Regions from separate parts of the Mesorhizobium sp. LSJC269B00 genome, predicted to be linked through region 2. Evidence: predicted binding sites of a transcription regulator. Region 2 holds the regulator's gene; each other region holds the start of a gene.
The links. Region 2 encodes PhoB, which activates phosphate uptake and scavenging genes when phosphate is short. Its sites were predicted from a motif close to TGTCATNNANCTGTCAT; they were not measured.
Positions count from the first base shown of each region.

Region 1 (10,468 bases), on a different contig from region 2:
CGACCACTATGATCACATGGCTGGCCTGTGGATCGTCGGCGAGGACATGCCGCGCGCGGAAAACCGCGTCACGCTGCACAAGGACGAGAAGGACGCGCACGGCATGCCGATCGCCGACGTGCATTTCGATGATCATCCCAACGACACGGCGATGCGCAACCATGCCTACAAGCAGGCCACAGCGCTTTATGATGCGGTCGGCGCGACGCGCTCCTTCCCGACGCCGCCCTATCCCTCAACCCACAATCTCGGCACCAACCGGATGAGTGAAAAGGCGGAAGACGGCGTCGTCAACAAGCACGGCCAGGCGCACGACATCAAAAACCTGTTCGTGTCGGACGGCAGCCAGTTCACCACCGGTGCGGCTGAAAATCCGACGCTGACGATCGTGTCGCTGGCTATCCGCCAGGCCGAATACATCGCTTCGCAAATGTCGGCCAAGACGATCTGAGCCGTCCTCCCGGATCGCTACGCGGAACGCGCATGGCGCGTTCCGCCCTTTTCCCTAGGACACTATGCGCCGACCGGCTGTCCGTCCTTGCGGCGGATGGCGACGACGGACGGCCGCGGCAATTGGCCATCCCTGAAGTCGGGCCACAGCGTCTGCGCCTTGTCGAGCGTCTCTGCATCTTCCGCAGGGTGCTGCACCGACAGGAACAAAGTCGAGCCGTCCGGCGTGAAGCACGGGCCGGTCGCTTCGGCGCCGTGCGGGCAGGTGAACAGCAGCTTCGGCAGGCCGCGCGCCGCACCTTCGGTGTCGACGCCATAGACGCCGTCCGGCAGGTCGAAATCATTGGCGCCGTCCGTCGCCACCCACAGCCGCCCGGCCGGATCGAAGGTGATGTTGTCGGGGCAGACGAACCAGCCATTGTCCGACGTATCCGGATGGAAGGTGGCGCCGACCTTGGCATCCCTGGGATTGCCGCAGAGCACGAACAGGTCCCAGGCATAGTTTTCGGCCGTGTGGTCGGCGTCCGCGCCGCGGCGGCCGGGCGGGATCAGTTCGACAATATGGCCCCAGAGATTTTCCGGCCGCGTGTTGGCCGGATTGACCTTTGACTGGTCGCGCTTCTTGTTCTTGGTCATCACCGCATAGACGCGGCCGGTCACCGGATTGGTCTCGATGTCCTCGGGCCGGTCCATCGGCGTGGCGCCGAGCGCATCTGCCGCAAACCGCGTCTTCAACAGCACCTCGGCCTGGTCGGCAAAACCGTTCTCGACGGTAAGCTTGCCCTGGCCGTGCACCAACGGCAGCCACGTCATCGAGCCATCGGCATCGAAGCGGGCGACCGACAGCACGCCATCGTCGAGCAGATCGGCGCCGGAGGCCGGATTGGCCTTGTCATAGGCCTTGGCCGAGACGAAGCGGTACATATATTCGAAATAGTCGTCGTCACCCATATAGACGACGACGCGGCCGTCCTTGTTGAGGACCACGGTTGAGGCCTCATGCGACATGCGGCCAAGTGCCGTGCGCTTCACCGGCCTGGACTGAGGATCGTAAGGGTCGATCTCGACCACCCAGTCGAAGCGGTTGGCCTCGTTCGGTTCCTTGTCGAGGTTGAAGCGGTCATGGAAGCGGCCGCGGCCATAGATGTCGGAGCCGTCGAAGCCGTAACGGTCGAGCAGGTCGGCAGTCGGCGCCTTTTTCGGGTCGCCGCCGAAAATGTCGGACACGCCTTCCTCGCAGGTCAGCACCGTACCCCAGGGGGTGAAACCGCCGCTGCAGTTGTAGCTGGTGCCGAGCACTTTCGTGCCAGTCGGGTCGGCCGAAGTTTTCATCAGCGCATGGCCGGCAACCGGTCCGGAAACGGTCATTTCGGTGTTGGCGGTGATGCGGCGGTTGAGCGGGCTGTCCGCCACGCTTGCCCACTTGCCGTCCTTCAATTGCACCTCGACGATCGAATGGCCCATCGCGGCCATGCCGAGATCGACCTGTTCCCTGGTCATCGTCTTGCCGGCATCGCCCTCGGTCATCCCCGGAAACATCACATTGGGCGAGATGTATTCGTTGTTGACGCAGAGCAGGCCATGATCGGAATTCACCGTGCCCTTGGGCAGCGGCATGAAGGCGATGTAGTCGCAATTGTAGCCGAAGCGCTTTTCCTGTTCCTCCGCCGCGACCTTGTTGCCGTCGAATTCGGCGAGGCCGGCTGCAAGCGGGTCGCCCCAGCGCGCGACGATGGTCGTCTCATAGCCTTCGGCGGCGGCATGGGTCTTGCCGTAGACCCGTTTCAGCTCGGGAAAGCCGAGCGTCGACTGCGCTGTGGCGGCATGCGTTTCGCCGGCAAACAAGGAGCCGACAAAGCTGCCGCCGGCAATCAGCGCGCCGGAGGCGAGGCTGCCTTTCAAAAGAGACCGGCGCGAGACGCGCTCGGCAATGATTTCGCGGATGACGGGGGAGGATGAAGACGGTGCATTGGCCATGGTGTCTGCCTCTCAGGGTGGATGTTACGGCGCACCGTTGCCCTAGTCTGCCTAGGCAACATTCACATGACATAAGAGGAAGGTTTTGCCGCAACTGGGCGCGGCACTACGCATCGCTCAGCCCTTGGTGCAGGTCGAGGCGGTGAAGGCGCCGTCGGGCTGCTTCAGAATGATGTCGAATGACGGGGCGGTCTCGCCGTCCAGTGTTGCCTGTGTCATGGAGACGGAGTTGCCACCGGTGGTATAGCCGCCCAGCGGCCCGAGCCAGGTGATCTCGCCATTGGCATTCATCTGATAGTTGTAGCCTTGCGTCGCGGTGCCGAATGTCACCGGACCACTATAGACATTGCCCTTGATAGTGATGTCGCCGAGGTTGAGGAAGGCGCCGAGCAAATAGACCTCGCAATGATAGGTGCCGTCCGGAAGCTTGCCCTCGCTGAAATCGGCGCGCGCGGCGCCGCTCGTTGCCATCAGCAGCAGGATGCCGGAAATGCATGAGGTGCGAGATGTCATGACGTCACTCTTTTGAAGGGCGAGCTTGCCCTATTTTTGCGCGGTACCGCAACATTGTTAGCCCGGAACACACGGCCGGAGATCAAAAACTAGGCATTTGTCTCAATTGGGCAAAAATTAGGCAAAAGCCATGTGCGCTGCGCAAATTTGCCTCAATCAATTTTCGCCGGCTACCACTGTTTTCTCGAGGCTAATATACCAACCGGCTGATAACGCTCGGCTATTCCATCTTCGTGAGCGGCGCCTTTGCGTTTGGCACGGCAGTTGCATTGCATTATCGCGGTGCAATCAAACAGCTTGGGAGTCTTCGGTATGAGGGGTAATTTCTCCACAATAACAAAAATGTTTTCGGCCGGCGTGGTCGCCGCCGGCCTGTCGATGTCGTCTCCGGCCCAGGCCGCCGAAGACACGATCAAGGTCGGCATTCTGCATTCGCTGTCGGGGACCATGGCGATTTCGGAGACGACGCTGAAAGACGCCATGCTGATGCTCATCGAAGAGCAGAATGCCAAGGGCGGTCTGCTCGGCAAGAAGCTCGAGGCGGTCGTTGTCGATCCGGCCTCCAACTGGCCGCTCTTTGCCGAAAAGGCGCGCGAGCTGATCTCGAAGGACAAGGTCGCCGCCGTGTTCGGCTGCTGGACCTCGGTGTCGCGCAAATCGGTGTTGCCGGTGTTCTCGGAACTCGACAACATCCTGTTCTACCCCGTCCAGTATGAGGGCGAGGAAAGCGAGCGCAACGTGTTCTACACCGGCGCCGCCCCGAACCAGCAGGCGATTCCTGCCGTCGATTATCTCATGAGCGAGGACGGTGGCTCGGTGAAGCGCTGGGTGCTGGAAGGCACCGACTACGTCTATCCCCGAACCACCAACAAAATCCTCGAGGCCTATCTGAAGGCCAAGGGCGTCGCCGCCGAAGACATCATGGTCAACTACACGCCGTTCGGCTTCTCCGACTGGCAGACCGAAGTCTCCGCAATCAAGAAATTCGGCTCGGCCGGCAAGAAGACCGCCGTCGTCTCGACCGTCAATGGCGATGCCAACGTTCCGTTCTACAAGGAACTCGGCAACCAGGGCATCAAGGCCGAGGACATCCCGGTCATGGCCTTTTCGGTCGGTGAGGAAGAACTGGCCGGTCTCGATACCGCGCCGCTGGTCGGCCATCTCGCTGCCTGGAACTATTTCGAGAGCGTCGACACACCCGAAAACAAGAAGTTCATCGCCGACTGGCACAAGTTCATCAAGAATGACAAGCGCACCACCAACGACCCGATGGAAGCTCACTATATCGGCTTCAACATGTGGGTGAAGGCGGTCGAAAAGGCTGGCACCACCGATCCCGACAAGGTCATCGACGCCATGGTCGGCGTGTCCGTGCCGAACCTCACCGGCGGCTATTCGACCATGATGCCGAACCATCACATCACCAAGCCGGTGCTGATCGGCGAGATCCAGGCCGACGGCCAGTTCGAGACCGTGTCGCAGACGCCCGGCCTCGTGATGGGCGACGAATGGTCCGACTATCTGCCCGATTCCAAGGACCTGATTTCGGATTGGCGCGCGCCTCTGTCCTGCGGCAACTTCAACGTTGCCACCGGCAAATGCGGCGGCAAGGGCACGAACTGATCCCTCCCGGGACTGACCGATCGTGGACGCGTCCACGATCGGTACCGCCAAGCGTCCGGGCGCTTCAGCCCGCCCGGACGCGGAATTTCCCCACAGAAGAGTATCTGAACGGATGATCCTGTTGCGCACTCTCGGCCTCATGCTGGTGTTCCTGGTGGCAAGCCTATTGCCGTCGAACGCAGCCGAAGCCGATCTGCGCGCCATCGTCGCCAAATTCGCCACGGGCACGGGCTTTGCCGCCACTGAGGCTGTTGTGCGCGAACTTGCCGCCACCGGCGATCCGCTGGTTGAACGGCCGCTTGCAGCCCTCGCCGAAGGCAATCTCTACATTCGTAAAGCCGATTCAGCCGTCTTCGTCGGCAGTGAGGCCGCCGACAGCGTCACGCTGCTCGACCCGCTGAGCGGCGAGAAAGCCGGCGACGCCGCCAAGGCCGACATCACCAAGATCAAGGTCAACAACACGCTGCGCCGTGTCATCCGAGATGCGCTGGGAACGCTGACGTTGCGCGCGAAAGATCCTTCTGTCCGCATCGCCGCCGCCGACACCATGTTCAAGACCCCCGATGCCGCCAATATCGAGCCGCTCGATGCAGCCATCGCCGCCGAGACCGACGCCAAGGTCAAGGCATTGTTCGAACAGGCGCGCGCGGCATCGGTGCTGGTCTCCGATAAGCCGGAGGCCGACAAGCTTGCCGCCATTGCCCTGATCGGCGCGCGCGGCGACCGCGACGCGGTCTCGCTGCTCACCGCGGTCGAGGCCAATGCGCAAGGCGCGGTCAAGGATGCCGCGACGGCGGCAATCGCCAGCATCAATTCGAGCCTGGCGCTGTGGGATGCCGGCCAGGACATATGGTACGGCATCTCGCTTGGCTCGGTGCTGCTGCTGGCCGCCATCGGCCTCGCCATCACCTTCGGCGTCATGGGCGTCATCAACATGGCGCATGGCGAGATGGTGATGCTCGGCGCCTACACCACCTTCGTCGTCCAGCAGGTGATCCGAACCTCATTCCCCGGCCTGTTCGACTGGTCGCTGGTGATCGCGCTGCCGCTCGCCTTCCTGGTTGCCGCTTCCGTCGGCCTGATCATCGAGCGCGGCGTCATCCGCTTCCTCTACGGCCGGCCGCTGGAAACGCTGCTCGCAACCTGGGGCGTCTCGCTTGTCCTGCAGCAGGCGGTCCGCTCGATCTTCGGGCCGACCAACCAGGAGGTCGGCAATCCCTCCTGGATGTCGGGCTCGTTCGATGTCGGCCAACTCGCCGTCACCTGGAACCGCCTCTGGATCCTGGTCTTCGCGCTCACCGTCTTCGGCGTTCTGCTCTTTGTCATGAAGCGCACGCCCTGGGGCCTGCAGATGCGCGCCGTCACCGCCAACCGCCGCATGGCCGCCTCGATGGGCATCCGGACGCCTTGGGTCGACGCGCTTACCTTTGCGCTCGGTTCCGGCATTGCCGGCATCGCCGGCGTCGCGCTCAGCCAGATCGACAATGTCTCGCCCAATCTCGGCCGCGGCTACATCATCGACAGCTTCATGGTCGTGGTCTTCGGCGGCGTCGGCAATCTCTGGGGCACGCTGGTCGGCGCCTTCTCGCTCGGCATCGTCAACAAGGTTCTCGAACCCTATGCTGGCGCGGTGCTCGGCAAGATCGTCGTACTGGTGCTGATCATCCTGTTCATCCAGAAGCGCCCGCGCGGCCTGTTCGCGCTCAAGGGCAGGGCGGTGGAAACATGATCACGGGACGCTTCTTCGCCGCGGGTGCCGACCGTCGCATCGCCATCACTATTTTCATCCTGCTGACGGCCGCCATTATCGTGCCGCTGCTCAACCTCGCAGTGTCGCCGCAAAGCGCGTTCTATATTCCGTCCTACATCGTCGCGTTGACGGGCAAGTACCTCTGCTATGCATTGCTTGCCTTGGCGCTCGATCTCGTCTGGGGCTATTGCGGCATCCTCTCGCTGGGCCATGGCGCCTTCTTCGCCCTCGGCGGCTATGCGATGGGCATGTACCTCATGCGCCAGATCGGCTCGCGCGGCGTTTACGGCAATCCGATCCTGCCCGATTTCATGGTGTTCCTGAACTACAAGGAATTGCCCTGGTTCTGGACCGGTTTCGACCACTTCTGGTTCGCCGCCATCATGGTGCTGGCGGTGCCCGGCCTGCTCGCCTTCGTCTTCGGCTGGTTCGCCTTCCGCAGCCGCGTCACCGGCGTCTATCTCTCCATCATCACCCAGGCGATGACCTACGCGCTGCTGCTTGCCTTCTTCCGCAACGACATGGGTTTCGGCGGCAACAACGGCTTGACCGATTTCAAGGATATTCTGGGCTTCAACGTGCAGGCCGACGCCACCCGCTCGGCCCTGTTTGCCGCCAGCGCCATCATACTCGCGCTCGCCGTCTTCATCACCTGGGCGATCGTCGGCTCCAAATACGGCAAGCTGCTGATGGCGGTGCGCGACGCCGAGAGCCGCACCCGCTTTCTCGGCTGGAGGGCGGAGAACGTGAAGCTGTTTGCCTTCACCGTCTCGGCTGTCATGGCCGGCATCGCCGGCGCGCTCTATGTGCCGCAGGTCGGTATCATCAATCCCGGCGAATTCGAGCCGTCCAATTCCATCGAAGTCGTGATCTGGGCAGCCGTCGGTGGGCGCGGCACCATTGTCGGCCCGATCGTCGGCGCGCTGCTGGTCAATGCCGGCAAATCCTGGTTCACCGGCCTGCTGCCGGAGTTCTGGCTGTTTGCGCTCGGCGGCCTGTTCGTCGCCGTAACCCTGTTCCTGCCCAAGGGCATCGTCGGCATGTGGGATTCCTGGCGCGGTAACGCTCGGGCGATGCGGGCTGCAGCGATTGCAGAGGAAGCGGGCACAGACCCTGATGCCGCGCCGCCATTGAAGATCGTGCGCAGCGCAGCAACAACGCCCGGTGCCTGGTCCGCGTCCGGGCCTGAACCGCAGCCGGCGGAATAGAGCGATGTCGAAGTCCAACACCATCCTCTATCTCGACGGCGTCTCGGTCTCCTTCGACGGTTTCCGCGCCATCAACAATCTGTCGCTGGTGCTCGACAAGGGCGAGATGCGCGCCATCATCGGTCCCAACGGCGCCGGCAAGACGACGATGATGGACATCGTCACCGGCAAGACCCGGCCCGACGAGGGCGAAGTGTTCTTCGACGGCCAGGTCGATCTGACCCGGCACGACGAGGCGGAGATCGCCATGATGGGCATCGGCCGCAAATTCCAGAAGCCGACCGTCTTCGAAAGCCACAGCGTCGAAGACAATCTGATGCTGGCGCTGAAGGGCCCGCGCTCGATCTTTCCGGCGCTGTTCCATCGCCGCTCGGCCGCCGGAGCCAGACAGATCGACGACATCCTCGGCATCATCAGGCTGGGCGACAAGCGCCACGATCTGGCAGCCAATCTCAGCCATGGCCAGAAACAGTGGCTGGAGATCGGCATGCTGCTGGCGCAGGACCCGAAGCTGCTTTTGGTTGACGAGCCGGTCGCAGGGATGACCGATGCCGAGACCGAGGAAACCGCGCGGCTGCTCAAGGACATAGCGCGCGACCATTCGGTCATCGTCGTCGAGCACGACATGCATTTCGTGCGCGAACTCGGCGTCAAGGTCACCTGCCTGCATGAGGGCTCGGTGCTGTCGGAAGGCTCGCTCGATTTCGTCTCGGCCGACGAGCGGGTCGTCGAAGTTTATCTCGGGAGATGAGCATGGTCTGGCGGGTGCAATTCCATCGCTTCGACTTTTCGTTCCTCCGCTTCTGGAGAAGGCGCTGACATGCTCGAAGTTTCCAACGCCACGCTCCATTACGGCGCTGCTCAGGCGTTGCGCGGTGTGTCGCTGACGGCGGGTGCCGGCAAGATCACCTGCGTGCTCGGCCGCAACGGCGTCGGCAAGACCAGTTTGATGAGATCGATCGTCGGCCACCACCGGCTGACGAGCGGAAGCGTTGCCTTCGAGGGGAAGGCGCTCGACCGGAGCGCGGCGTATGATCGCGCCCGGTCGGGCATCGCATTCGTACCGCAGGGCAGGGAGATCTTTCCGCTGCTGACGGTGCGCGAAAACCTGGAGTCCGGCTTTGCGCCGTTGAAGCGCGCCGACCGCAACGTGCCGGCGCATGTCTTCGAACTGTTTCCGGTGCTGAAGCAGATGCTGGGGCGGCGCGGCGGCGATCTCTCAGGCGGCCAGCAGCAGCAGCTCGCCATCGGCCGGGCGCTCGTCATGCGGCCGAAACTGCTGGTGCTCGACGAGCCGACCGAAGGCATCCAGCCCTCGATCATCAAGGACATCGGCCGCGCCATCCGCTATCTGCGCGACCAGGCCGGTATCGCCGTTCTGCTGGTCGAGCAATATCTGGATTTCTGCCGCGAGCTCGCTGACGAGGTCAACATCATGGACCGCGGCCAGATCGTCCACACCGGCCCGGCCGAAGATCTCGACCGGGCGGACGTCAGGAAGTTTCTGACGGTTTAACGCAGGTCGACGGCTGCACGGATCGTACACGTCGAAGATTGGCTGAAATGCCCACAATCACTTCGTCATTCTAGGGCGGAGCCAAGGAGCGGAGCGACGCGCGCAGACCCTAGAATCCATGCCGCGACATCAGCCAAAGAGCGCCGCGATGCAGAACAAGATCGCTTCTGCGGCACATTGGCATTCCACATTCTGCACCGTTAATGACGCTTCTTCGTCCCGGCATGGATCCCTGGGTCTTCGCTCCGCTTCGCGTCGCTACGCCCAAGGATGATGAAGTCGCGAAGGTCCGCACCCGTTGCGTCGGACTTTCGTCCGAGGCCGCCACACTCTGGCACGCCGAATACTGCATGCTAGTCTTTCCTAGGCCTCGGTGAGTCGGCCGCTTCCGTATCAGTCTGGTTCTGTAGCAGATCGAGGGAATATGCTGGCTCAGCCTGCAAGTTCCACGCAAGCAAGCCACCCTAGCTTCCCTCGCAGTTCTGATTGTCGGTCAATGCGTTCAGATAATCTTGCCAGGAGAATAGGGCTATGGAACGGTTCGTCGAGGACCACCAGAAACGACGGCTGACAGAGCGTGTCGACATCATCACCGCCATCAACATTCTGCGCTCGCAAGGCTACCAGCAGGATGAGCTGATCGGCGAAATCACCAAGGTTTTCTACGTCGACCTCGACACTTACAACGAGATCGTCATAGCGGCCTAAAAGCGCGTCGCGCCTGAACGGCCTCATGCGACGCGCTTTGGGGTGTTGTTTTACGTGTGGTGAGGTTCAGGCCGGCTGAATATCAGCCCAGCCTACCCGGCGCGCCGGAAGGCGAGCACACGGTTGCGGCCGCCGCGCTTGGCGCCGTAAAGCGCTTTGTCGGCGGCGCTGAGCACCTTGTCGAATTTGGTGCCGCCCTCGCTGCCGAAGGCGTAGCCGGCGCTGACGGTGCAGGACAGCAGGCGGGTCTCGGTATCGATCCGGCGCATGGCAAAACTGGCCCGGATCCGCTCGGCTATGAATTCCACCTTTTCAGGCAAGGTGCGATCGAGCACCAATGCAAATTCCTCTCCGCCCATGCGCGCGGCGACATCGCCCGGCTGGAGATTGGCGGTCAAATCCTTGGCGAACAGTTTCAGCACCTCGTCGCCGGTGGCATGGCCGAACTCGTCATTTATCGCCTTGAAGCCGTCGAGATCGAACACGATCACGGCGGTGAAGGACCGGACAGGTGTTTTGCCGTGCAGGTCGAACAAAGCGCGCCGGTTGAGCAGTCCGGTCAGCGGATCGGTCAGCGCTTCGCGGCGATGATACTGCGCCAGGCGTCCCTGGTTGAGCGCCAGCGAGAGCGCGCCGATGCCGGTCATGCACGCGATGACGACGATGAGGCTGAAATCCTCGGCCCAGTTGCTCGGCGCATGGCCAAGCACCAGCCTGCCATCC
Region 1 covers NZ_AYVN01000005.1:788,434-798,901, reverse strand. The annotation lists gene X771_RS147995 (GMC family oxidoreductase) at 1-451, shown strand, start outside; gene X771_RS148000 (PhoX family phosphatase) at 514-2,427, opposite strand; gene X771_RS148005 (hypothetical protein) at 2,545-2,940, opposite strand; gene urtA (urea ABC transporter substrate-binding protein) at 3,253-4,563, shown strand; gene urtB (urea ABC transporter permease subunit UrtB) at 4,676-6,292, shown strand; gene urtC (urea ABC transporter permease subunit UrtC) at 6,289-7,521, shown strand; gene urtD (urea ABC transporter ATP-binding protein UrtD) at 7,526-8,272, shown strand; gene urtE (urea ABC transporter ATP-binding subunit UrtE) at 8,342-9,037, shown strand; gene X771_RS1000000166880 (hypothetical protein) at 9,569-9,745, shown strand; gene X771_RS148035 (GGDEF domain-containing protein) at 9,838-10,468, opposite strand, start outside.
Region 1: X771_RS148000 (PhoX family phosphatase) is a predicted target of PhoB. The motif match lies at 2,483-2,499, and genes of this name have one in related genera.

Region 2 (10,468 bases):
CTGCGCCGCGCCAGTGTCCTGGCCGAGCTGGACCAGACCGCTTGCGTGCTGTGCGTCATCGGCCATCGCTTTTTCGATCGCCTCGCGCCGCACCGGCTCGGTGAACATGTCGTAGCCGATGGTGGATTCGTTGGCAGGGTCGAGCGGCTCGAACAGCACGACGGGCGTGCGCCATGGCTGTGTCGTGTCCGGATAAACCGTGTGGGCGGCGCCGCGGTCGCGCAACATGTCGCGCTCGACCGCCGCTTCGTCACCGGTCTTGGCCAGCCTGAGATAGCCGATGCCGCGCAGGCCGGCGAAATTGTTATCGACATCGAGGGCGCTGAAGAAGGCCTTGAATTCGCTACCTGAAATCTCGCCATTGCGGGCGTCGAACAGCGCCTGCGTCGAGCGCAGCAGTGACAGATGCAGATCGATACGGCTTTCGATGCGGTTGAGCGCGTCGTCGGCCGTCGCCTCGAACTTGATGCGCGCCGCTTCCTGGGTCGCGAAATAGGCGAAGCCCGCCATCGTCAGGCTGATCAGTGCAACGGCAATGAAGGCAAGGATCGGGAAAAACTTCTTCAACGCAGGCCCATGGACGGTTCGGGATCTTTATGGGCAAGTCGCCGCGGCAAGACAATGGCGCGGCCAAGCCATAATGACAGCTGGCATATCATGCATATTTAGCCGGCTTATCGATCTCGAGCATCAGTGAACATGACAGCTGACGATAGCGTGGTCTCAGGCCGCGATCTTCAGCGCACCCGGACCGGGAATGGCGCCGGGCGGGCACTTTCCCAGGATGATCATGCCGAGCACTTCGTCCTGCGTCACATCGGTGGTGAGCGCGGTGCCGACGACCTGGCCGTTCTTCATTACGCAGACCCGGTCGGCAAGCTCGAACACGTCGTGAATGTCGTGGCTGATCAGGAAAATGCCGATGCCGTCGGCCTTGAGCTGCTTTACCAGTTCGCCGACCTGCGCCGTCTCCTGCGGCCCAAGCGCGGCCGTCGGTTCGTCCATGATCAGGATGCGGGCGTTGAACAGGATGGCGCGTGCGATCGCCACCGACTGGCGCTGGCCGCCCGATAGCTTGATCACGGGCTCCTTGAAGCGCTGGAAGCGCGGATTGAGCCGGCCCATCACCTTGCGCGCCTCGGCCTCCATGGCGACATCGTCGAGTGTCCCCCACGCGGTCATCAGTTCGCGGCCGAGGAAGAGGTTGGCGGCAGCGTCGACATTGTCGGCCAGCGCAAGCGTCTGGTAGATCGTTTCGATGCCGTATTTCTTGGCGTCGCGCGGATTGGAGATCGAGGCCTCCTGGCCGTTGACCAGGATCTGGCCGGCATCGCGCTTGTAGGCTCCCGACAGGATCTTGATCAGCGTCGACTTACCGGCGCCGTTGTGGCCAAGCAGCGCCACCACTTCGCCCGGGAAAAGATCGATGGACGCATCGTCGACGGCGCGAATGCCACCGAACGCGATCGAGATGTTGCGCATGTCGATCAGTGGCGTACCGGTGGGAGCAGTTTTTTCCATAATCGTTCCTCCCTAGACGCGCTTGCGGTAGACGGTGTCGAGCCAGACGGCGATGACCAGGACAGCGCCAACGACAATGCTCTGCAGCGGCGAGTCGATGCCGAGCAGCAACATGCCGGATTGCAGCGACTGCATCAGAAGCGCGCCGAGCATGGCGCCCATCACCGTTCCGGCGCCGCCCGCGAGCGACGTGCCGCCGATGACAGCGGCCGCGATCACCAAAAGCTCGTCCAGTGTGCCCAGCGCATTGGTTGACGCATTGAGACGGGCCGACGAGATCGCCGCGCTGATTGCAGCCAGCACACCCATGATCATGAACACCTTCATGGTCACCCAGCGCGTGTTGATGCCGGCGAGTTCCGCTGCCTCCGGATTGCCGCCGATGGCGAAGACATAGCGGCCGAAACGCGTGCGCTTGGTGATGAACGTCATGATGATGCCGACAATCACCGCCATCAGCACCGGTATGGCGATGCCATGCGCGATGAACAGCCCGCCTTCGGGAACGGTGATGCCGTTCTGCTGTGCGTACTGGCGCACGATGCCGATCGGCCATGGATAGGAATTGGCGATCCACACGGCGCCGAGGATGGCCGCGCAAGCGACCACGCCAAGCAGGGTCTCGGCCCAGACGGGGCGCAGTGGAAAGCTGAAGCGCTTGCGCTGCGAGCGACCGTTGAGCAGCGCGAAGGCGACCGCCGCGCAGGCGACGATGCCGACGATCCAGCTGGCAGCGGCGCCAATCGAGCCGCGTGGTCCGCCGCCCATCAGCTGGAAGGTGGCGTCGAGTGGCGCGACCGTGCGCCCGCTGGTGATGAGCCATGCCATGCCACGCCAGACCAGCAGGCCACCAAGCGTCACGATGAAGGCCGGAACCTGCATATAGGCGATGATGAAGCCCTGGAACGCGCCGATCAGCAGACCAAGCACCACGCCGGCGGCAAGCGCGACGATCCAGAGCCAGGGGTTTCCAAGCTGGAAGCCGATGACGCGAATGAGGAATTCGGCCTGTGCCACGCCCATGATCATGCCGATCACGCCTTCGACGGAGCCCACCGAAAGGTCGATGTTGCGCATGACGATGACCAATACCATGCCGGTAGCCATGATCGCGACCGAGGACGTCTGCACCGACAGGTTCCAAAGATTGCGCGGCGTCAGGAAAAGCCCGCCCGACAGGATATGTATGCCGACCCAGATGACCAGCAGCGCGCCGACCATGCCGAGCATGCGCGTGTCGAGCTCGGTCGCCTTCAGGAACCGGGCGACCGCGCCGAGTTCAGACGCTCGTGCCGTATCGGCCTGCGGATTTGAGGTCGTGTCGGTCATGATGTCCTCCAGCGGCTTGCCGTCTGGCGCGGATGCCGGACCACAGCCTAGAAGTTTGCCGCCGATGGCGGAAACACACAATTCTCGTAGAGAAAACGCCGCGGCTTGACAGCCGCGGCGCCTCATTTCTTCAAGTCGTCGAGATCAGTTGCAAGCCGCGACGCTGCCTGCGGCGACGCCTGTGCAGACTTCGTCCTTCTTGATCCAGCCGGCGTCGATGACGACGTTGAGGTTGTCCTTGGTGATCGCGACGGGGGTCAGGAACAGCGACTTGACGGTGTTGCCGCCAGGCGTGGTGAAGTCCTTGGCGCCGGCAATGTCGCCCGTCTTCTTGCCATCGGCGAGCTGCGAGGCGATCTCGGCGGCGTTCTTGCCGAGTTCGCGCGCGTCCTTCCACACCGACACCGTCTGCGTGCCGAGTGCGATGCGGTTCAGAGCGGCATGGTCGCCATCCTGGCCCGAGACCGGAACCGTTCCGGCGAGGCCCTGCGCCGTCAGCGCGGCGACAACGCCGCCGGCGGTGCCGTCATTCGCCGCAACCACGGCATCGACTTTGTTGTCGTTGGCGGTCAGGAACTGTTCCATGTTCTTCTGGGCGTTGGCCGGCAGCCAGCCATCGGTATAGGCCTCGCCGACATTCTTGATCTTGCCCGAGTCGATGGCCTCCTTGAGCACTTCCATCGAGCCCGAGAACAGGAAATCGGCATTCGGATCCGAGCCAGAGCCCTTGATGAAGACATAGTTGCCCTCGGGCTTCGCCTTGAACACTTCACGGGCCTGCATGCGGCCGACTTCCTTGTTGTCGAAGGTCAGGTAGAAGACGTCCTTGTTCTCGATCAGGCGGTCATAGCCGACGACCGGAATGCCTTCGTCCAGGGCCTTCTGCACCGCCGGGCCGATGGCCGAGGCGTCCTGCGCCAGGATGATCAGCGAGTTGGCGCCTTGCGAGATCAGGCTTTCGACGTCGGTCAGCTGCTTGCCGGGATTGGACTGCGCGTCGGCGGAAATGTACTTGTCGCCGGCAGCCTCGATCGCCGTTTTCATCGCCGCCTCGTCCGTCTTCCAGCGCTCTTCCTGGAAGTTCGACCACGACACGCCGATGACCTTGTCCTTCGCCTGCGCGACCGACATCAGCGCCAGCGACATGGCGACACCCGCCAGCATGGCGGCTGCAAATCTGTTCATCATAATCCTCCCTGCGCCGCGTGCGGCGCGACAAAACTGGCCCGAGGGCCGGCACACAGAGGCCCTATTTTTTCGAGCCTCGAAAAAATACTGGCTCAATGATAAGGCGCTGTCAACATCGATTCTGATGGATTCTGATGGCCGTGCCGAATTTTTTCGAGGTCCGCAATAAACAATGACAGGGCTGCCGGCGTCTGCCAATATTTGGCTGGTGCCGTCGAACGCCTTCACTATCATGAGGCGCGAGGAGGCCGGGAGGAAACAAATGTCGGTTGGAATCCGCCACGACGATCTGCGCCGTCGCAACCGTGCGATGGTGATTTCAGCCGTGCGCCGGGCCGGCCAGCCGTCGCGGACCGAGATTGCGGCGACCACCGGCCTCAGCCACTCGACCATATCGGCAATCTCGTCTGATCTGATTCAAGAAGGCATCCTGATTGAAGGCAAACCTGGCGAGACCGGCGCACTGAAACGCGGCCGGCCGCAGGTGGGCCTTGGTCTCAACCCGGAAGCGGCGGCGGTGATGACCGTCGTGCTGTCGCTCAATTTCCTGTCCGTCACCGTCATCGACTATGCCGGCCACGTCGTCGCCGAGGAACAGCGCCGGCTGGACACGCTGACCAAGCCGCGCGACGAGCTGATTGGCGAATGCGTAGCAATCGTCCGGCGGCGGCTTGAGGATCCCGACCTCGATGTCCAGAGCATCGCCCGCATTGCCATGGGCATCCAGGGCATCACCGATTCGCAGGCGCGCGCCATGCTGTGGTCGCCGATCACGCCACTGACCGACATTGCCTTCGCCGACATGTTGGAAGCGGAATTCGGCATTCCTGCCACCATGGAGAACGATTGCAACATGATGGCGGTGGCGCTGCAATGGCGCCAGCCCGAGCGCTACCGCGACAATTTTATCGCCATCCTCTTGTCGCACGGCATCGGCATGGGCCTGGTGCTGAAAGGCGAACTGTTCACCGGCACCCATTCCTCGGGCGGCGAGTTCGGCCACATGATCCACCGTCCGGGCGGCGCGCTCTGCCGCTGCGGGCGGCGCGGCTGCGTCGAGGCCTATGCCGGAAACTACGCCATCTGGCGCAGCGCCAAAATGATGAGCGAAGATGCCGAGCCGGTCGATATCGGCGACGCTGATATGCGCGCACTCGCCGCGCGCGCCCGCGAAACCGATGGCCCGGAGCGCGAAGCCTATCGCAGGGCCGGTGAGGCGCTCGGCTTCGGCCTCGGCAGCCTGTTTGCGCTGATCGACCCGGCCCCCGTCGCCATGGTCGGCGTCAGCGCCGCCGCGTTCGACCTGATCGAACCGGCATTGCGCGAAGCGATCGCCCAGACCGCCGGCGGCCAGCACTCGAAGTCGATCTCCTTCGACACCGAGCCCAACGAGCTGCCGCTGATCCGCGAAGGCTGTGCCATGCGCGCGCTCGGCTTCGTCGATCAGGAGATTTTTGCGCCGGGTATTCAGCCCAAATCCGGCAAGCATGTCGCGTGAATGGCCGGCAACGGCGCGACGCGCAGCATCCTAGTCTTCCCTGATCGCGTAGCCGGCGCCGCGAATGGTACGGATGACATCCGGCATGCGGCCGTTGTTGACCGCTTTGCGTAAGCGCCCGACATGGACGTCGACGGTTCGCTCGTCGATATAGATCGTCTCGCCCCAGACATTGTCGAGCAGTTGGCTGCGCGAGAACACGCGGCCGGGATGGCGCATCATGAATTCGAGCAGCCGGAACTCGGTCGGTCCGAGCCTGATCTCGCTCTTCTTGCGGTAGACCCGGTGCGATTCTCGGTCGAGCACGATGTCGCCGACCTTGAGCACGCTGGACAGCACTTCCGGCTTGGCCCGGCGCAGCAGCGCCTTCACGCGCGCCATGAACTCCGGCGTCGAGAATGGCTTGACCAGATAGTCGTCGGCGCCGGTGGACAGGCCGCGCACGCGATCGCTTTCCTCACCGCGCGCGGTCAGCATGATGATCGGCAGCCGCTCGGTTTCGGGCCGCACTCTAAGCCGCCGGCAGAGCTCGATGCCGGAGACAGCCGGCACCATCCAGTCGAGCACCAGGAGATCGGGCACGTTTTCCTGCAGGCGGATCTCGGCCTCGTCCCCGCGTGTCACCACCTCGACCTGATAGCCTTCGGATTCGAGGTTGTAGCGGAGGAGAACGCCTAGCGGCTCCTCGTCCTCCACGACCATGATGCGTGGCGCGATCATAGGCAGTTCACCCTCATCAGGCCGGCGTGGCCATCGCCGTCTCGTCCTGCTTCGGACGATTGGCGGGCAATTGCTGGCCGGTCAGCACATAATACGCATTTTCGGCGATGTTGGTGACATGATCGCCGATGCGCTCAAGATTCTTGGCGCAGAACAAGAGATGCGTGCAGGCGGTGATGTTGCGAGGGTCTTCCATCATGTAGGTCAAAAGCTCACGAAACACGGACGTGTATTTGACGTCGATGCGCTCGTCGTCATTCCTGAGTTTTGCAAGAGCTGCCGCATCGGTGGCGGCATATTCCTCGACGACGCCTTGCACCTGGATCAGCACCAGTTGCGCCATGGCATCGATGGAGTGCGAGAGGTCGCGCGGCGTGACGCTCAAGCCTACGGTGCCGACGCGTTTGGCGATGTTCTTGGCGAGATCGCCGATGCGCTCGAGGTCGCCCGCCATGCGGATCGAGCCGACCACGGCGCGCAGATCGTTGGCCATCGGCTGGCGCTTGGCGATCAGCGTGATGGCGCGGTCGTCCAGTTCGCGCTGGCGCGCATCCATGATGGCGTCGTCGGAAACGACACGCTGTGCCAGCGCATTGTCCGAATTGAGCAGCGCCCTGGTCGAGCCGCTGACCATCGAGCCTGCCAGATCGCCCATGTCGCGGATCAGCTTGCTGATCTGCCCGAGCTCTTCATCGAAGGAGGCGACGGTATGTTCACCCATGATCTTGGTCCTCGTGCCTGAAAATTCACCCGCCGGACGGCTCAGCCGAAGCGGCCGGTAATGTAGTCCTGGGTGCGCTTGTCGTCGGGGTTGGTGAACATCTTGTCGGTGGCGCCCTCCTCGACGAGATAGCCGAGATGGAACATCGCCGTGCGCTGCGACACGCGCGCCGCCTGCTGCATCGAGTGGGTGACGATGACGATCGTGTAGTTCTGGCGCAGTTCGTCGATCAGCTCCTCGACACGGGCGGTGGCGATCGGATCGAGCGCCGAGCAGGGCTCGTCCATCAGGATCACCTCCGGCGACACGGCGATGGCGCGCGCGATGCACAGGCGCTGCTGCTGGCCGCCGGACAGGCCGGTGCCGGGCTCCTGCAGGCGGTCCTTGACCTCGTTCCAGATCGCAGCCTTCTTCAGGCTCTGCTCGACGATCTGGTCCATGTCGGACTTGCGCTTGGCCAGCCCATGGATGCGCGGGCCGTAGGCGACGTTCTCGTAGATCGACTTCGGGAACGGGTTGGGTTTCTGGAACACCATGCCGACGCGGGCGCGCAGTTCGACGACATCGATGTTCTTGTCGTAGATGTCGTCTTCATCGAGCGTGATCTTGCCGGTCACCCGCGCCGAATCGATGGTGTCGTTCATGCGGTTGAGGCAGCGCAGGAAGGTCGACTTGCCGCAGCCGGACGGGCCGATCAGCGCCGTCACCTGGTTCTGAAGCACGTCGAGATTGACGTCGAACAACGCCTGCTTCTCGCCGTAGAAGACGCCGACCTTGTCGCCGCGCATCTTGATGACTTCGTTCGACTTGGCGTTCATTTTGTCGCCCACTGCATTTTCAAGGGACTGTTCGGTCATGATGTTCATACCAAATTGCCTTTTTTCTACCAGCGCCGCTCGAACCGGCGCCGAAGCACGATCGCGGTGATGTTCATGGCCATGAGGAAGACGAGCAGGATGATGATGGCGCCGGACATGCGCTCGACAAAAGCGCGCTCAGCCTCGTTTGCCCACATATAAATCTGCACCGGCAGCGCGGTCGCCGGATCGAAAGGCGTCGTCGGATAATCGGCGACGAAAGCGACCATGCCGATCAAGAGCAGCGGTGCTGTCTCGCCGAGCGCACGCGCCAGGCCGATGATGGTGCCGGTAAGGATGCCCGGAGCGGCAAGCGGCAGGATGTGGTGGAACACCATCTGCATCTTGGAGGCGCCGAGGCCGAGCGCCGCCGAGCGGATCGACGGCGGCACCGCGGCAAGGGCGGCGCGCGTGGCGATGATGATGGTCGGCAGCGTCATCAGCGTCAGCACCAGGCCGCCGACGAAGGAAGCCGAGCGCGGCATGCCTAGGAAGTTGATGAACACGGCAAGGCCGAGCAGGCCGAAGACGATCGACGGCACCGCCGCGAGATTGTTGATGTTGACCTCGATCAGGTCGGTGAAGCGGTTCTTCTTGGCGAATTCCTCGAGATAGATCGAGGCGGCGACGCCGATCGGCAGCGCCAGCAACAGCACGATCACCATCATGTAGAACGACCCGATGATGGCCACGCCCATGCCCGACGTCTCGGGCCGGCTGGAGGCGCCATAGCTGAACAGGCCGGTGTTGAAATGCTCGGCCATCACGCCGTCGGCCTTGAGTTTGTTCATCCAGTCGATCTGCTGGTTGGACACCTTGCGGCGCGCTTCGTCGACGCCGAGGTCGATCTGGCCCTTGAAGGCCGAGTCGAGATTGGCGGCGGCCAGGATGTCGACGTCACGCGTCGTGCCGATCACCGACGGATCGGCGGAGACGATGTCGCGCAGCTGGACCCGCGCGCCTTCCGACAGGAAGCCCTTGAGCTTCAGCATCATCGGCTTGTTGGCCGGATCGATGCCGAGCTTGGCCACCAGCGCGTTTTCGGCGAGCTTGGGATAGTTCGCCTTGATCAGCACGGTAGGGTCGGTGGCGCGCTTGCCGGAGGGATCGATCACCTTCTCGTCGAAGGTGACCGGCAGCGTCACCGTCGTCTGCCAGAAGGCGGTGTAGCCTTTCGAGACGATGGTGATCAGCATGATGGCCAGGAACGCCAGGCCGACCGAGATCGCAATCACGCCATAGATGCGGAACCGGCGTTCGGCGGCATAGCGCGCCTTCAGCCCGATGTCGCGGCGCGGACGCGCGACGGCACCCGCCATCGTGTCCAGGGGGATGTCGGTCATTCGTACTGCTCCCGGTACTTGCGCACGATGTAGAGGGCGACGATGTTCATCACCAGCGTCAGCGCGAACAGCGTCAGGCCGAGCGCGAAGGCGACCAGCGTCTGCGGTGAGTTGAACTCGAGATCGCCGGTCAGCTGGTTGACAATCTTGACGGTGATGGTCGTCATCGCCTCGAACGGATTGGCCGTCAGATTGGCGGCGACGCCCGCCGCCAGCACGACGATCATCGTCTCGCCGATGGCGCGCGACGCCGTCAACAGGATGGCGCCGACGATGCCGGGCAGTGCCGCCGGCAGGATCACCCGTTTGATCGTCTCGGAGCGCGTGGCACCGAGGCCGAGCGAGCCGTCACTCATTGCGCGCGGCACCGCGGTGATGATGTCGTCGGACAAAGAGGACACGACCGGGATCAGCATGACGCCCATCACCAGGCCGGCGGTGAAGATGCTCTGGCCCTGGATGAAGGGAGAGCCGCCGGTGAGGGCTGCCGAGAGGTCGCGCAGGAACGGTCCGAGCGTGACCACGGCGAAGATGCCGTAGACGATGGTCGGGATGCCGGCCAGCAGTTCAAGCGCGGGCTTGACCACCGACCGGACGCTGCGCGAGGCGTATTCGGACATGTAGACCGCCGACATCAGCCCGACCGGCACTGCGACCAGAAGCGCAACGGCGGCGATGTAGAGCGTGCCGGCGAGTAGCGGGATCAGGCCGAACTGACCCTGGCTGCCGCCGGAACCGGCGGCGGCGAAACGCGGATCCCACACCGTGCCGAAGAAGAAGCTCATCGGCGATACGCTTTCGAAGAAGGTGATGGTCTGGAACAGCATCGACAGCACGATGCCGACCGTGGTCAGGATGGCGATGGTCGAGGCCGCAAGCAGCCCCCACAGCATCAGCTTCTCGACATTGTTGCGCGCCCTGGCGCGCGGCGCGATCTGCCTCAGCGCATAGAAGGCGCCGGCGACCGACAGCGCGAAGGTCAGCACGGCGCCGAACAGGCCGAGCCGGTCCTGGACCTGGTTCGCCTCGACCGCGATCGGGATCATATAGTCCTGTGTGTCGCTGGCCAGTGCCACGCCCTTGGCGGCGAGCAGCGGCTGCAATTCGGCGAAAGTAGCGGGAAGTGCGGTATCGCCATCGAGCCGGCGCAAGCCCTTGGCCAGGCTCTTCACCAGGCTGGCGTCGAGCGCTTCGCTGGCGACCTTTGTGTCGGTGGTGCGCTCGGGCAAAGCGGCATGGATATGCCGGTCGAGATAGAAGGAAGAGCCGATATCCCAGACGGCGAGCAAAA
Region 2 covers NZ_AYVN01000016.1:83,005-93,472, reverse strand. The annotation lists gene X771_RS138790 (CHASE domain-containing protein) at 1-567, opposite strand, end outside; gene X771_RS138795 (ATP-binding cassette domain-containing protein) at 724-1,521, opposite strand; gene X771_RS138800 (sugar ABC transporter permease) at 1,534-2,850, opposite strand; gene xylF (D-xylose ABC transporter substrate-binding protein) at 2,995-4,035, opposite strand; gene X771_RS138810 (ROK family protein) at 4,301-5,536, shown strand; gene phoB (phosphate regulon transcriptional regulator PhoB) at 5,567-6,256, opposite strand; gene phoU (phosphate signaling complex protein PhoU) at 6,273-6,977, opposite strand; gene pstB (phosphate ABC transporter ATP-binding protein PstB) at 7,019-7,843, opposite strand; gene pstA (phosphate ABC transporter permease PstA) at 7,861-9,177, opposite strand; gene pstC (phosphate ABC transporter permease subunit PstC) at 9,174-10,468, opposite strand, start outside.

Region 3 (10,468 bases), on a different contig from region 2:
CTTCGACCAGGTGGCGTCGATACCGCCGCTGCCCATGTTCTGGAAGGCGATGCGCATCATACCCAGTACGCCGCCCTCGATGATGTCGAGTTCGCCGTCCATGTAGGCTTCCGGCACGGCCAGCATCGGATCGAAGGTAATGGCGCGCTCGGCATGCGCGGTCTTGATGTGCATATGCACCGGCTCGCCGCTGCCGTCGCCGAAAACCACTGTCGAGCCCTTCGGCCCGGTGACTTTCAGATTGCCCGTACGCACCAGGCGGTCGAGAACGCGTTTCAACAGAATATTCATCACCAAATGTCCCCTCACGGTCAGACTGGCGGACCAATTCTGCAACAATATATAGGGGTTCGAAAAGTTCCATTTGGCACAAAAATGCCCGGGCGAGAGGCCCGGACATTGGTCCAGAAAGGCTGGATGACGAGGAAGTGATTGGAGCGCTGCTCCCCTCGCTTCCCGATCAGGCCCCGTGCGGGATCAGGCGTTGTCTTCTTCGCCGCCTTCGAACTCGGTGTTCGGGTCGAAGAAGTTCTCCGGCCGTGCGTTGTCGTTGATGTCATCGCCATAGATGGCTTCGGCGGTGGTCAGCGTCTCGCCCTTGGCCTGGCGCTCGGCTTCGTCGGCCGTGCGGGCGATGTTGAGGCTGATGGTGACCTCGACTTCCGGATGCAGCGCAATCGCCACATTGGTGACGCCGATAGTCTTGATCGGCTGATTGAGCTGGATCTGGTTGCGGTTGACCGAGAACCCTTCGGCGGTCAGCAGGTCGGCGATGTCGCGGGTCGACACCGAACCGTAGAGCTGGCCTGTCTCGCCGGCCGAACGTACGGCGATGAAGCTCTTGCCGTCGAGCTTTTCGGCAACCTGGCTGGCTTCCGACTTGCGCTCGAGGTTGCGGGCTTCGAGCTGCGCGCGCTGTCCTTCGAACTTCTTCTTATTGGCTTCGTTGGCGCGCAGCGCCTTGCCCTGCGGCAAGAGGAAGTTGCGGGCAAAGCCGTCCTTGACCTTGACGGTATCGCCCATCTGGCCGAGGCGGGAAACGCGTTCGAGAAGAATCACTTGCATGGTTTTGTTCCTTCGTCTGGGCACCGACCGCGGGATCGGCGCCGAATTGAATGGAACAGGTCAGGAAGCTCTGAGCGCCTTGGCGCCGGTGTCGCTGTCCTGCCTGTCGCGGCAGTTAGAGGCTTTTCACCTCAACTCGGGATTTCAATGCATGTCGCCAAGAGTGGTCCCGGTTTTGGGACAACGACATGCATCATCAAATTACCCCTGCGGCGCCCGTCGCCGTGGGAGAAGGAAGCAGGCGGCGAACCGCCCGCTCGAAAGTCTTAGCGAACCACGTAGGGCAGCAGGCCGAGGAAGCGGGCGCGCTTGATCGCCTTGGCGAGTTCGCGCTGCTTCTTCTGGCTGACGGCGGTGATGCGCGACGGCACGATCTTGCCGCGCTCGGAAATGTAGCGCTGCAGAAGACGCACGTCCTTGTAGTCGATCTTGGGCGCGTTGGCGCCGGAGAAAGGGCAGGTCTTGCGGCGGCGATGGAACGGGCGCCGGGTCGGGATCTGATTGATGTCGACCATTATTCTGCACCTCCTTCAACGCCTTCGCGCGGACGGCGCGGACCACGATCGCCACCGGCGTCGCCAAATGAGCGCGGCGGACGATCGCCACGGTCGCCGCGATCACGGTCGCCGAACGAGCGCGGACCACGATCACCACGGTCGCGGTCGCCGAAGCCGCCGCGTTCCGAGCGCTCTTCGCGCTTCTGCATCATGGCCGACGGGCCTTCCTCATGCGCCTCGACCTTGACGGTCAGGAAACGCAGCACGTCCTCGGACAGGCCCATCTGGCGCTCCATCTCGTTGAGCGCTGCCGGCGGGCAGTTGAGGTCCATAAGCGTGTAGTAAGCCTTCCGGTTCTTGTTGACCCGGTAGGTGAGGGACTTCAGTCCCCAGTTCTCGACCCGGCCGACGGACCCGCCATTTGCGGAGATGACGCCCTTGTACTGTTCGACAAGCGCATCGACCTGCTGCTGCGAGAGGTCCTGCCGGGCAAGGAACACATGTTCGTATAGAGCCATAGTGGTTCAGTGCCTTTCTTCGTTTCTCTCCCGGATCCTCGCGGCAAAAGCCTCTGCAACTTCTCTGACCCGCTGATCCCGAGGGGGCGGGGAAGAAAGGAGCATTTCGAGACGGTCGAGAGCGGAGACACGGGAGGCGGAAGCGCTTCTGGCTTCACACGAAGGTTTTGGGTAAAACCTCCGGCCCTCCGTTCAGCCCCCAGCAAGGACCGGCAGATTGCGGGCGTCTATATAGCAAATTGGCTGGAAGGCAAGGGTAACGCATGCTCCGGACAGCGTCCTGGCGTCGCAGGGTTGGAAAAATACCAGGCATCAACTCGTATGCGGGGTACGACCGTTGATCGTTTCGGGGAAGAAGTCCGGGGCCGCCTTACGCTTGCCGAACATCATGTCGTATTGCAGCAGGCGGAAATCGTTGATCGCCGGATCAACATCCTTCTGCCGCGCCCAGTCCGGCGTGGCCTCACCTGACGGTGTCAGAAGCAGATTGCGGTCGACGACGCGATAGCGTTCGCGCAGCGCGCCCAGGAAGCCGGTGTAGTAGGGGTGCGTGATCCCGGCCGTCGTAAGGATATGGTAGGGCAGGAAGGCTGGGCTCACGGCGCCCATATCCTGCGCCGGACCGGTGCGGTTAGACCAGATGACCAGCGGCGTCTGATGATGCTCCAGTGCCGCCTCGGGCGTCGGTTCCTTGCGCGGCGCGACATTGTCCTTCAGGTAACCGGTTTCGACATAGACGGGGCCGAGCGGCGGCAGATGGTCGCCGAAGAAGGCGATGACCGTCGGCCGCTCGCGCTTCTTCGCCCATTCGATCAATCGCTCGAGGCCACGGTCGGCATCGGCCGATCCCTCGGCGTAGCTGAGCAGCGATTCCCGCGCCCACGTGCTGATCGGTGCCACGACCTTGTGGGTCGGATTGTAATAGCGGTACGGCTCGTAGGGACCGTGGTTCTGCAGGCTGACGGCGAAGAAGAACACCGGCCGCTCGCTGGCGTCGGCCTCTGCGATGATCTCGTCGGTCATCGACGCATCGGAAGCCAGCGGCCCGCGCTTTTCCAGTGGCGGCAGCGTCTCTTCCGAGCGGAAATCGTTGAAACCGAAATCGGCATAGACGGCGCCCCTGTTCCAGAACCAGTTGGTGCCCGGATGGATGGCGCGCGCCCGGTAGCCCTCGCTTTTCAGGAAGGTCGCCAGCGACGGCGTCGGCGTGCGCACATATTGCTGGTAGGGGATCGAGCCCGCCGGCAGGAAGGCATTGGAAAAGCCGGTCAGCGCCTCGAATTCGATGTTGGCGGTCATGCCGCCGAATTCCGGCGAGAACATATAGCCGGAACGCAGCGCCCGCACATTGGGGATCGGGTCAGGCGTGATTGTGACGCCGGGCAGCTTGGTCGGATCCCAGAAAGATTCACTCATCACCACGATGATGTCGGGTTTCTCATCCGGTACCGAGGCCGTCACATCAGGCCTGTCGATCGCGTCGATCGCCTTGTCGGAATAGCCCGCCGGCGCCGAGACATGCGCCATCGGCACGTTGAGCGCGAAGGCCAGCGCAAACCCGTTGGAGGCGTAGTTCTCCTTCTGGTCCCACATGATCGGGATGATCTGCAGCCGGTCGCGGGTCCACGAGAAGGTGGCGTAGTCCATGATCGAGACGAAGAAGGCGAGCAGCGGCACTGCCAGCGTCAGCCGCGCCAGCCGCCCTTTGCGGCTGAGGATCGGAACCTTGCGGCGCCACAACCGCCAGCCATAGATCAGCAGCGACAGGCCGGCGACGATGCCGACCGCCATGGCGAGCGCCGTCCAGGGCCGCTCGCGCACCAGGAGCGGCATCAGTGCCATGATCTGGCGCGAATAAAGAAAATCGGTTGGGTAGAGCGGATCGCCGAGATAATGCGACTTCTGATGCCCGACAAAGGCCAGCGCCAGCGTCAGCGGCGCCACGATCATCAGGCTCTGGTGACTGCGGCCAAGCACGGCGTCCAGTCCCATCAGCACCAATGCAAAGACAATGATGGTGGTCCAGCCCGGCTTGAATGGCTGCAGGAAGAAGTCGACTGTGCCGAAGAAGTCGCCGCGCACGATCCATTCGATGGCGAACACCAGGATGGCGGAGGCAAGCAGCGTGACCAGACCGTAGCGGATGACCGGCCATCTGCGCCCCGGCAGGTAGCCGGTGGACGGATCGTCTTCCAAGAACTGTGGCGCGGGTACGGCCGCGCCCTTCCTGATCCTAGCCACGTCTCTTCCCCCGGCCCAAGCAACGCGCATTTCCACTCGCGCCACCGTTCTGTCATAGAACTGTCATGCAAAAGCTAGCGCCTGTGGCGAAAATAAGAAGAGCCAGCAAACGATTCGTGAGCGGTTTTCATCAGGTGTGATCGGCAAAAAGCCTTTGGGAACAGGGACTCGAGGTCAGCTCCAGTTCAAGCGAGAGCCGAAATGCCGCCTTCGGGCTTGACTTGACGGTCCGCCTTGCGTCACAGGCAGGAAAAATCAGCCGCTGGAGAGCGCCCAAATGGCCGTCGCATTCACCTTTCCGGGACAGGGCAGCCAGGCTGTCGGCATGGGCAAGGACCTCGCCGACGCCTTCCCCGAGGCACGCAGGGTGTTCGAGGAAGTCGATGATGCGTTGGGCGAAGAGCTGTCGAAACTGATCTGGGAAGGCCCGGAAGAGGCGCTGACCCTGACTGCCAATGCCCAGCCGGCGCTGATGGCGGTCTCGCTGGCGGGAATCCGCTCGCTGGAAGCGCGCGGCTTTTCGCTGAAGGACAAGGTTGCCTACGTTGCCGGTCATTCGCTCGGCGAATATTCCGCCCTTGCCGCGGCCGGTTTCGTTTCGGTCGCCGATGCTGCCCGGCTGCTGCGCATCCGCGGCAACGCCATGCAGGCGGCGGTGCCGGCCGGCGAGGGCGCCATGGCGGCGATCATCGGACTGGAACAGCCCGACGTCGAAGCCGCTTGCACCGAGGCCGCAACGGGATCCGGCAAGGTCTGCCAGATCGCCAACGACAATGGCGGCGGCCAGCTGGTGATCTCCGGCGCCAGGGCGGCGGTGGAACTCGCCGCGAAACTGTGCACCGAAAAGGGCGCCAAGCGGGCGCTGATGCTGCAGGTCTCCGCACCCTTCCATTCGGCGCTGATGGCGCCGGCGGCCGATGTCATGCGCGAGGCGCTGGCCGGGGTGACCAAGAATGCACCGGTGGTGCCCGTCGTCTCCAACGTCACTGTAGTCCCGACCAGCGACCCCGACGAGATCGCGCGCCGCCTGGTCGAGCAGATCACCGGCCGCGTGCGCTGGCGCGAAACGGTGGAGTGGTTCGGCGCCAATGGCGTCGCCACGCTCTTTGAGATCGGCGCCGGCAAGGTGCTTTCCGGCCTGGCGCGGCGGATCAGCCGCGACATCGCGACATCGGCCGTCGGCACGCCGGCCGATGTCGAGGCGGCGCTGGCCGCGCTTGCATAATCCACTGGCGATTCAACCCCTCCCGTGGGAAGGGTGTTCTCTTAAGATCAGGAGACGAAAATGTTCGAACTGACCGGCCGCAAGGCGCTCGTCACCGGCGCATCGGGCGGCATTGGCGAGGCGATTGCCCGGGTGCTGCATGCGCAAGGCGCCATTGTCGGCCTGCACGGCACCCGCATCGAGAAACTGGAGACCCTGGCCGGCGAACTCGGCGACCGGGTAAAGCTGTTCCCGGCCAATCTAGCCGACCGTGACGAGGTCAAGGCGCTTGGCCAGAAGGCCGAAGCCGAACTCGAAGGCGTCGACATACTGGTCAACAATGCCGGCATCACCAAGGACGGCCTGTTCGTGCGCATGGCGGACGCGGATTGGGACAGCGTGCTGGAGGTGAACCTCACCGCCGTGTTCCGGCTGACCCGCGAGCTGACCCATCCGATGATGCGCCGCCGCCATGGCCGCATCATCAACATCACCTCGGTGGTCGGCGTCACCGGCAATCCTGGCCAGACCAATTATTGCGCCTCCAAGGCCGGCATGATCGGCTTTTCCAAGTCGCTGGCGCAGGAGATCGCCACCCGCAACATCACCGTCAACTGCGTCGCCCCGGGCTTTATCGAATCGGCCATGACCGACAAGCTCAACGACAAGCAGAAAGACGCGATAATGGCCGCGATCCCGACGCGCCGCATGGGCACGAGTGTTGAAGTGGCGTCGGCCGTCGCCTATCTCGCCTCCAACGAGGCAGCCTACGTCACCGGCCAGACCATCCATGTCAACGGTGGCATGGCCATGATCTGACAGGATATTGCCGGGTGATAAGAAGACATGGCCGGCTTGTGAAAAGAGACCATTTCGCCTTGGACCTCAGCCATTTTTCGTGTAATGCGGCCCGCAACCCGGCGGTTCGGGCAAAAACCGGTCCGGCATCGTTGCGTTTCCGGCAGGACCATCTTTCAGCTTGATTAGCGGCATTCTGCCCGCTAACGAAGACAGACAAACAAAAGACGAGGATGCCCCAAATGAGTGACACCGCAGAGCGCGTCAAGAAGATCGTCATCGAACATCTTGGCGTCGATGCCGACAAGGTGACGGAGCAGGCGAGCTTCATCGATGATCTGGGCGCGGACAGCCTCGACACGGTCGAACTCGTCATGGCCTTCGAAGAAGAGTTCGGCGTCGAGATTCCGGACGATGCGGCCGAGACCATCCTGACCGTCGGCGATGCCGTGAAGTACATCGACAAGGCTTCGGCCTGACACTATCCGCAGTCATCACCGGGGAGGACCTGCGATGAGGCGTGTCGTCGTCACGGGCCTTGGCCTGGTTTCGCCGTTCGGCATGGGCTTCGAGCACAGCTGGAAGGAACTTCTGACCGGCCGCAGCGCCGCCAAGCGCGTCACCGAGTTCGAAGTGGAAGATCTTGCCTGCAAGATCGCCCACGTCATTCCTCGCGGTGACGGCACCAACGGCACGCTCAATCCCGAAGCCGTGCTCGAGCCCAAGGAACTGCGCAAGATCGGCGACTTCATCCTTTACGGGATTGCGGCCGCCGACGAAGCGCTGAAGGATTCCGGCTGGGAGCCCAGCACCGAAGCCGAGCGCTGCGCCACCGGCGTCATGATCGGCTCCGGCATCGGCGGCCTCGAGGGCATCGCCGAGAACGCTATCATCCTGAAAGAGCGCGGACCGCGCCGTATCAGTCCATTCTTCATTCCCGGCAACATCATCAACCTGGTATCTGGCCAGGTATCGATCCGGCATGGGCTGAAAGGCCCCAACCACGCCGTCGTCACCGCCTGCTCGACCGGCGCGCACGCCATTGGCGATGCCGCCCGGCTGATCATCTTCGGCGATGCCGACGTGATGCTGGCCGGCGGCGCGGAATCGCCGGTGACCAGACTATCGCTTGCCGGCTTCGCTGCTTGCCGGGCACTGTCCACCGACCGCAACGACACGCCTGAGAAGGCCTCGCGTCCCTATGACCGCGACCGTGACGGCTTCGTCATGGGCGAGGGCGCCGGGGTCGTCGTGCTGGAAGAACTCGAACACGCCAAGGCGCGCGGCGCCAAGATCTATGCCGAGGTCACCGGCTACGGCCTGACCGGCGATGCCTATCACATCACTGCACCGGCCGAAGACGGCGACGGCGCCTTCCGCTGCATGACGGCGGCGCTGAACCGGGCCAAGCTGACGCCCGCCGACGTCGACTACATCAACGCGCACGGCACCTCGACCATGGCCGACACGATCGAACTCGGCGCCGTCGAGCGGCTGGTCGGCAACGCCGCCTCGAAAATCTCGATGTCGTCGACCAAGTCGTCGATCGGCCATCTCCTGGGTGCGGCGGGTGCCGCCGAGGCGATCTTTTCGATCCTCGCTATCAGAGACAACATCGCGCCAGCCACCATCAATCTTGACAACCCGGAACGCGAAACCGCGATCGATCTTGTTCCGAACACGCCACGGCATCGCCAGGTCGACGTGGCGCTGTCCAACTCCTTCGGCTTCGGCGGCACCAACGCTTCGCTGGTATTCCAGCGTTATACAGGCTGATTGCGGTATCGACCGGCGCGCCAGCGGTCTGTCGTCAATTTTGCCATATTCAAGCCTACTCTGCCGCTGGGGATTCGTCGCATCGGCCTGAAACCGAAGGCGCTTTTTTAAAAGCACGATGCGTAGGCTTGAAATGTTAGGGCACGCTGTGAGTCCAATCGGGCGCATGGTCGCTCTAAGAGATCAGATGGTAGGGCGCTAATGAACACCAATCCGGGCGGCAGCGGACAATTCGGACAAAACCAGCAGACCGGCCCGATCGTGCCGAAGACCGCGGCCGAAGCTTTGCGCCCGGAAGCCGGCACACCACCACCAAAGCGCTCGCGCGCCTCGCGCAGCCAAGTCGTCGTGTTCATGAACTTCATCATCTCCGCGGTGATGTTGATGATCCTCGCCGCCGGCGTTTCGCTCTATTTCGGCAAGCAGGCATTCAACGAACCGGGCCCGTCGGTGGCCGGCGACACCTTCCTGGTCAAGCCGAGCACCGGCGTCCAGGATATTGCCGACCAGCTCGAACGGCGTGGGCTGATCAGCGATGCCCGCATCTTCCGCATCGCCGTGCGGGTCTATGGCAATGATTCAGCGCTGAAGGCAGGCGAATACGAGATAAAGCCGCGCGCCTCCATGCGCGACATCATGGAGCTTCTGAAGAGCGGCAAGTCGGTGATGTATTCGCTGACCATTCCCGAGGGCCTGACGGTCGAGCAGGCGCTGCAGCGCATCGCCGAGCAGGATGCGCTGACCGGCGACATGCCGGCCGCCAAGCCGGCTGAGGGCAGCCTCGCCACCGACACGCTGCGCTTTACCCGCGGCGCCACGCGCCAACAGATGGTCGACAAGCTGCTCGCCGACCAGAAGAAGCTGGTCGACGAGGTCTGGCAGCGGCGCGCGCCCGACCTGCCTCTGGCCAATGTCGACGACTTCGTCACCTTGGCCTCGATCGTCGAAAAGGAAACTGGCCGGGGCGACGAGCGCTCGCGCGTTGCCGCCGTCTTCCTCAACCGTCTGGCCAAGGGCATGCGGCTGCAATCCGATCCGACCATCATTTACGGCCTGTTCGGCGGCAAGGGCAAACCCGCCGACCGGCCGATTTATCAATCTGACATCCAGAAACAGACGCCTTACAACACCTATCTGATCAACGGCCTGCCGCCGACGCCGATCGCCAATCCCGGCCGCGCCGCGCTCGAAGCCGTCGCCAACCCGTCGAAGACCGATGATCTCTATTTCGTCGCCGACGGCACCGGCGGCCACGTCTTTGCCACCACGCTTGCCGAGCACAATGAGAACGTTGCCCGCTACCGGGCACTGCAGAAGAAGCAGGCTGAAGACGCCGCCAAGGGCGCCAAGACTCCGGGCCAGACCGATGCGCCGGCGGATGGCGACGACAACGGTGACGCAAGTGGCGATGCCGCCGGTGACAGCGGTGATGCCGGCGATACGGGTGCCGCCCAGTAGCAGGCCGGCGCTTTCAGACGGATCGACCTTAAGCGATGCGGACAGAGGCGGACGCGCTGTTGCTTTGAACGAGTAGCGCCGTTCGAAGCGTCTTCGGTCTTGCTCGGGTGCCTCTGCTTCGCTCGATTTCAGCCCCGCGAGATCGAAACGACACCAGAAATCAAGATCTTGCCGGTATTGCGATTCTGACATTCGCGCTGCCCGTGATATCGAACGCATGCGCAATTATTAGAATCGGACCATCAGGGAGACACGAGCCGCATCATGAATTTGCAGAGCATGACCGGATTTGCACGCACTGTTGCCGAACATGACGGCGCATCGATCGCCTGGGAGGTCAAGTCGGTCAACGGCAAGAGCGTCGAGGTCAGGTTGCGGCTGCCGCAAGGTTTCGAGCGGCTCGAACCGACTGTGCGGCAGACGCTGCAGAAGCGCTTTTCGCGTGGCAATTTCCAAGCGACGCTGACCGTCGGCCGCGCCGCCGGCCAGCAGGCGCAGCCAGTGGTCAACGAAGCCTTCCTCAGGGATCTGGCGGGCTTGGCCAAGCGGCTGCAGGACCAGTTCGGTGTTGGTCCGGCAACTGCCGACGGTCTGCTTTCCCTGCGCGGCGTGCTCGATATCCCTGAAACCAGCGAAACCGAGGAGGTGCGGGCAGCACTCGACGCGTCAATCCTGTCCGCGCTGGAAACGGCGCTTACAGGTCTCGAGCAGGCACGCCAGAACGAGGGCGAAGCGCTGCGTTCGCTGCTTTCCGGCCATATCGACGCCATTGAGGCGCTGACGCTTCAAGCCGAGGCCGACCCGTCGCGCGAACCGGCGGCGATCCGCGAGCGGATCGCCGAACAGGTGCGGCTGCTGATGGATGCGTCGGCCAATCTCGATGCCGGCCGGCTGCACATGGAAGCGGCGTT
Region 3 covers NZ_AYVN01000008.1:181,203-191,670, reverse strand. The annotation lists gene X771_RS144880 (cyclopropane-fatty-acyl-phospholipid synthase family protein) at 1-291, opposite strand, end outside; gene rplI (50S ribosomal protein L9) at 478-1,065, opposite strand; gene rpsR (30S ribosomal protein S18) at 1,332-1,580, opposite strand; gene rpsF (30S ribosomal protein S6) at 1,580-2,080, opposite strand; gene X771_RS144900 (LTA synthase family protein) at 2,393-4,321, opposite strand; gene fabD (ACP S-malonyltransferase) at 4,599-5,546, shown strand; gene fabG (3-oxoacyl-[acyl-carrier-protein] reductase) at 5,607-6,344, shown strand; gene X771_RS144915 (acyl carrier protein) at 6,566-6,802, shown strand; gene fabF (beta-ketoacyl-ACP synthase II) at 6,837-8,099, shown strand; gene mltG (endolytic transglycosylase MltG) at 8,301-9,557, shown strand; gene X771_RS144930 (YicC/YloC family endoribonuclease) at 9,822-10,468, shown strand, end outside.
Region 3: X771_RS144900 (LTA synthase family protein) is a predicted target of PhoB. The motif match lies at 4,372-4,388, and genes of this name have one in related genera.